2 regions of the Janthinobacterium sp. HH102 genome follow, and region 1 is predicted to be linked to the other one. Evidence: predicted binding sites of a transcription regulator. Region 1 holds the regulator's gene; the other holds the start of a gene.

Region 1 (3,196 bases):
GAGGTCGAATTCGACGGGCGACAATTCCATGCGGCGTGCCTCGATCTTCGAATAATCGAGCACGTCGTTGAGGATGCCCAGCAGCGACTGGCCGGCCACGCGCACCATGGTCAGATACTTGCGCTGTTCCGTATCGAGCTTGGTATTGCCCAGCAAATACACCATGCCCAGCACGGCATTGAGGGGCGTGCGGATTTCATGGCTCATGTTGGCCACGAAATCGCTCTTCGCGCGGTTGGCCGCCTCGGCCCGGTCGCGTTCCTGTTCCAGCTCCGCCGCGCGCGATTCGAGCTCCTGCTGCAAGCGGTCGCGCTCGCTCATCAGGCCGTTGAACGCTTCCGTCAGCTCGCCGATCTCGTCGCGCTGCTGCACGGGCACGGGAGTGAAACGGCTGCCGCTGGTGCGCAGCGCCTGCAGGGTGTCGCGCAGGCGCACCAGCGGCGAGAGCAGGCGCACGGTGACCCAGCCCAGCACGGCTGCGGCCAGCAGCGAGGCGAGGATGCTCCACAGCACCAGCCGGTACAGCACGCCGTCGAACGGTTCGAAGGCGTCGTCGAGGGGCAGCGAGGCGGCCAGCAGCCAATTTACGGATTTCAGGCGCTTGAAGCTGTTGACGGCCGTGATGCCGCGGCTGTTGGTGCTGACCATGGTGCCTTCGCCATCGTCCTTCAGCAGCCGGGTGGTCGTCAGGTTGGCGTTCGGCAGGCGCGGCTGCAGCAAACGGCTGGTGTCGGGATGCAGCACATAGCGCGGCACGGCGCCGCGCGTGAGGACGAAGTAATAGCCGCTCTTGCCGATCTTTTCCGAGCGCAACCTCCCCAGCAGGTTATCCTTGTACAGGCGCAGCACGCCGATCACCACGCCGGCCACCTGGCCATCGGCGCCCAGCACGGGCGCGACCATCTGCACGATGGGCATGCCGCTCGATTTGCCCAGCATCGGCTCGGTGATCATGGGCTGGCGCGTGCGCAGCACGGTCTGGAAATACTCGCGCTCGGCGACGTTGATGCCGGCGCGCCCCGCCACTTCCGGCATGTCGGCCACGACGGCGCCGTGCGCGTCGAGCACCAGCACGTCGTCGAACAGCACCAGCATCGAGCGGCGCGAATAGTATTCGCGCAATTGGGCGGGCTGGGTGATCAGTTCTGGCGGCTGCTGCCGGGCCGTCAGGGTGACGATCTGCAGCAGCATGCCCAGCTTGTCGTCGAGCTCGGCGGCGGTGCGGCTGATCAGGGACGACTGCTGGCTCAACAGTACCTTGGTGAAATCGTCGCGCATGTGCTGCACCTGGATCATGGTGACCAGCGCGATCATGGCGATCGAGGTCAGGCTGGTGGCCAGCGCGACTTTTGCTTTGATGCCGAGAGGCTTCATGATTTCCTTTTCAGTACCGGGCGGCACAGGCGGCAGATAATGCTGTCAGGAATTTTCCTATCAATACCCCAGCTTGGCAAGCGCCGCCACGCAAATTGCCCTCTCCGCATGGGCTTTTGACGATGTTGCCATATAATTAAAGTCGGAACGTCGTTTATTCAGCGAAATTGCGGTGAAATTGGCACACGGCAACCCTGTATGCAGTAAACTTGTTGTTGCATTTTCTAAAAGGTACCGACATGACTGAAGCGCTACTCACTCCAACCTCGCCCACAGTGACCGTGGAAGCGTTGCGTGCGCGATGCTCGACCTGCAGCATGCATCAATTGTGTCTGCCGATGGGCCTCGACGTGGGCGACATGGACAGACTGGACCAGATCATTGGCCGCCGCCGCAAGATCGTGCGCGGCGCTTCGCTGTTCCGCATCGGCGACTCGTTCCAGAACCTGTATGCGATCCGTCTGGGCCACTTCAAGACCTACCAGATCAATCCGGGCGGCGAAGAGCAGGTGACGGGTTTCCAGATGGCGGGCGAACTGCTGGGCATGGACGCCATCAGCGCCGACCGCCACCACTGTAATGCGGTGGCGCTGGAAGACAGCGAAGTGTGTGAAATCCCGTTTTCCAGCCTGGAACAATTGCTGGGCAATATGCCGACCCTGCTGCGCCATTTCCACCGCATGATGAGCCAGGAAATCACGCGCGAGCAAAGTGTCATGCTGTTGCTGGGCAACATGCAGGCGACGCAGCGTTTTGCCGCCTTTATCGTCAACCTGGCGTCGCGCTATGAAGCGCGCGGCTATTCGGCCAGCAAATTTCAGTTGCGCATGTCGCGCGAGGAAATCGGCAACTACCTGGGCCTGACCATCGAAAGCGTCAGCCGTTTATTGTCGAAATTCAAGAAGGAAGGCTGGCTGCGCGTCTCCAACCGCGAGATCGAGATCTTGCAGCCGGCCAAGCTGAAAGCCATTACAGCCGGCACCGACGTCTGCAAGTAACAGCACCGTCAAAACCTACTGCGCGTCGTGCTTTGCGGCCTGCGATGCTCGCTGTGCTATAGCACAGCTGTGCTTCTCAGCCACAAATCACTGCCGCTCGCTACGGTTTTTTCCCGGCGCTGTACGTTATAACTCTTCATCCGCATGCAGCGCGATGCTGCGTTGCACGGGCCAGGTCCAGATGCCGGACAGGCGCCACTCGCGTTTGTCGTTTTCCACCAGCACTTGCCAGCGGCTGCGCTCGAGCATCGGCAGCGCCACGGAAAAATTGCCGGCCGCATCGGGCTGCACCAGCAGCTTGATATCCTTTTCCGGCAGGGTCGCATGCGCCAGGTGCAGCTGCAAAGGCCCCTGGTACGCCTTGCCGAAGCTGTGCACGGAGCCGCTGAGGCGCGCTGCAGCGACGTCATACGACAGGGTCGTATCCATGGCCAGGTCGCTGGCGATCGTGTCGCGCTTCAAATCCTGGTTGATCGCCTTGCCCTGCTTGTAATAGTCGCCCACCACCAGCGCGTCGGGCTGCGTAAACGCGATATAGCCCATGAAGCTGCCGACGACCACGGACAGGCCGGGACCGATCATCAGCAGCCATGGCCAGCGGTGTTTGTACCACGGGGCAACGGGAGGTTGCAGTTTCAGACTGTCGGACATGGTATTTCTCCTGTGTTTCTGGTATACGGCCAGCCCCCATGCGGGGACCGGCCTTCCTGCATTAGCGCGGCACGATGAATACCGCGCTTTCGCGCACATGCAGCGACGGGTCGTCCAGCGAGTGCAATTCGATCGCAATCTTGTTCGAGCCCTTCTCGCCGACGCCGTGCGGC
Region 2 (3,196 bases), 690 kb from region 1:
TAAAAACGTATGGGTTTTGCATCGTGTGCAATGGCGCGATGATACCTGTTTTGCGGTGGCCTTTGTGCTGGCGCAAACGATGACGGACATGCTTTGCTAACGTGGAAGCTCCGACATGGGGAGATCATCATGGACGACCATAGCAACCACATACGCGAACTGGAAAAGAAAATCAGCGCCCTCAGCGACGCGCTGGCGCACCTGGGCAAGGGCACGACCTTGCAGGAATTGCTGCGCATCATACGTTTCCCCGGCTACACGACGCCGGCCGAATTCACCTTCAACGTCGCCATCCTCGACACCATGCTGGTGCAGGCCAATGCGCTGGAAAAGCTGGGGCAGGATTTGCTGGCGGGGGCCAAGCAGGTGGTGGCAAAACAGTGAGCAGGCGGTGACTTACAACACCTAACAAAACCGTAGCGAGCGGAAGGGAGTTGTGGTTGAGAAGCGCAACTGTACGAAGGTACAGTGAGCATCGCAGGCCGCAAATACCGACGCGCAGTAGGTTTTGATAGGTGTTCTTATTCCTGAACACCTGAAAAATGGCCAGGGCAAGGCGCAGGGCCGCAGGCAGTACGAACGTACGCCCAGGCCCTGCAACGCCGCCATGGACGTTTTATCAGGTGTTCAGTCCGCCGAAGCGTTCGTAAAACCACGGCTCCACGTCCGGCGCGTGCTCATCCTCGCGACGCAGGGTGGCCAGGATGTGTTCCTCAGCAGGTGCATACGTGATGCGGTACAGGTCGCGCGCCAGCGCATAGGCTTGCGTGCCAGGCCACGGTTCGGGCAGCAGTTCGACGGGCAGTTGCGGGTCGTGCAACTGCACGCGGCGGTAGGCGTGCGTCAGCAGCGAGCGGATGACGAACGCCTGCTCCGCATCGAACACGGGTTCTTCCTGCAGCAGGGTCAGCAGCGGCTGGAAACTGGCGATGAATTTTTCGTAGCCGGCCATCACTTCCGACAAGTCCCAGCAGTCGCCCACCATGTCGCGCAGGGGACGCGTGCTGACGCCTGGCAATTCCGTGGTGTGGCAGACATACAGCTTGCCCTGCACCTCGTTGCGCACGAGGATATCTTCCAGCGCCTCCGCATTGCTGGCCGGATGGCCAAAGATGCCGGGAGAGATCAAGCCGTAGCCCGCCCACAATAATTCCTTGCGCAGCGCGCCCCGTTCGGCGGCGCCGATGCTGCCGGCCGGACCGATCACCAGGGTCCAGCTGCCATCCCAGTGCACGACCAGCGGCGCGTAGATGCGGCGGTAGGCGCGTTCGAAGCGGGCCAGCGCCTCCGGGCGTATCGCATAGGCGCTGCGGCGGCCGTCGCGCTGCGAGCTGAGCCAGCCTTCCTGCGCCAGGCGGAACACGCTGGTGCGCAATAGCCGGTCATTGACGCCGAATGGCGCCAGCAGTTCGATCAGGCTCCCCAGCCAGATGGCGCCGCCGCGCGGCACGATGGCGTCGCCGAAGATGGTCATCACCAGGGACTTCGAGCGCGGTGGGTCGCTTTCCAGGAAATCGGCTATCCATGCCGTGCAGCGGGTGTTCTTCATGTGGTTCCGGTCTGGCCGTGTTGCGGTCGGTTCAATAAAAGCAGCAGTTTACTTGGCTGCGCGGGTAGCGCGGCAATAATTTGCCGGAAGCGCGGGTAGCGCCCCATGGTGTTTTCTCATAAGCAATATCATACGCACAAAAAAGCTGCACAAGATACGATTTTTTAAAATGATTCACATCAAGTGTATGCAAATCGTTTTTTGTATCGTATTATCTGTTTATCGCACCGCGTTGCTGCGCAAAATCAAAGACATGGGAGACACATCATGTACGCACAAATGGTTGAAACCGGCCTCAAGAACGTCCGCTCCATCGACGACATGGGCCAGGAAGAGCGCGCTTTCCAGGCGCGCATCGACGAAGGCATCAAGATCGAGGCCAAGGACTGGATGCCGGACGCCTACCGCAAGACCCTGATCCGCCAGATTTCGCAGCACGCGCACTCGGAAATCGTCGGCCAATTGCCCGAAGGTAACTGGGTCACGCGCGCACCGACCCTGAAACGCAAGTCGATCCTGCTGGCGAAGATCCAGGACGAAGCGGGCCACGGCCTGTACCTGTACAGCGCCGCGGAAACCCTGGGCGTGTCGCGCGACGATTTGCTCGCTGCCTTGCACTCGGGCAAAGCCAAGTATTCCAGCATCTTCAACTATCCCACCCTGTCGTGGGCCGACATGGGCGCCATCGGCTGGCTGGTCGACGGTTCCGCCATCATCAACCAGATTCCCCTGTGCCGCTGTTCCTACGGTCCGTATGCGCGCGCCATGATCCGCGTCTGCAAGGAAGAATCGTTCCATGCGCGCCAGGGCTACGACATCATGATGTCGCTGTGCAAGGGTACGCCCGAACAGAAAGCCATGGCGCAAGATGCCTTGAACCGCTGGTGGTGGCCATCGCTGATGATGTTCGGCCCGTCCGACGCCGCCTCCGTCAACAGCGCCCAATCGGCGCAATGGCGCATCAAGCTGTTCTCGAACGATGAATTGCGCCAGCGCATGGTCGACCAGACCGTGCCGCAAATCGAATACCTGGGCTTGACGGTGCCCGATCCCGACCTGAAGTTCAATGCGGAGACGGGCCACTATGAATTTGGCGAGATCGACTGGTCCGAGTTCAACAATGTCCTGAAGGGCAATGGCCCGTGCAACCGCGAACGTTTGCAAACGCGCGTGAAAGCGTATGAAGACGGCGCATGGTTCCGCGATGCCTTGGTCGCCTATGCCGACAAGCAAGCCGCTAACAAAGCAGCAGCGTAATTACATAAGACAGATAGGGGATAGCAACATGAGCAAAGAATGGCCTTTGTGGGAAGTGTTCATCCGCAGCCAGCACGGCCTGGCGCACAAGCATGTAGGCAGCCTGCACGCCTCCGACGCCGCGATGGCGGTCAACCATGCGCGCGACGTCTACACGCGCCGCAATGAAGGCGTGAGCATCTGGGTGGTGCGCGCGGCCGATATCGTCGCCAGCAGCCCCGGCGACAAGGGCGCCCTGTTCGAACCGTCGAACAGCAAGGTGTACCGCCATCCCACCTTCTTCCCGATGCCGGAAGAAGTCAAGAACCTGTGATGGGAGCGCCTGCAATGGATGACAAGGTCAACTACCTTTTGCGCCTGGGCGACAACGCCCTGATCCTCAGCCAGCAG

What was found. The regulator FNR, encoded in region 1, switches genes on or off when oxygen is low (the NO sensors DNR and NnrR bind a similar motif). The targets are predictions, from matches to a motif close to TTGATNNNNATCAA.
Region 2: the regulator FNR is predicted to act here: its motif matches at 1,719-1,732, upstream of paaA (1,2-phenylacetyl-CoA epoxidase subunit PaaA).

Annotation. Positions count from the first base shown of each region.
Region 1 covers NZ_CP062062.1:278,411-281,606, reverse strand. The annotation lists gene JAB4_RS01215 (response regulator) at 1-1,374, opposite strand, end outside; gene fnr (fumarate/nitrate reduction transcriptional regulator Fnr) at 1,614-2,372, shown strand; gene JAB4_RS01205 (FixH family protein) at 2,499-3,023, opposite strand; gene ccoG (cytochrome c oxidase accessory protein CcoG) at 3,085-3,196, opposite strand, start outside.
Region 2 covers NZ_CP062062.1:5,897,141-5,900,336, reverse strand. The annotation lists gene JAB4_RS26835 (hypothetical protein) at 130-384, shown strand; gene paaX (phenylacetic acid degradation operon negative regulatory protein PaaX) at 620-1,549, opposite strand; gene paaA (1,2-phenylacetyl-CoA epoxidase subunit PaaA) at 1,817-2,806, shown strand; gene paaB (1,2-phenylacetyl-CoA epoxidase subunit PaaB) at 2,835-3,119, shown strand; gene paaC (1,2-phenylacetyl-CoA epoxidase subunit PaaC) at 3,119-3,196, shown strand, end outside.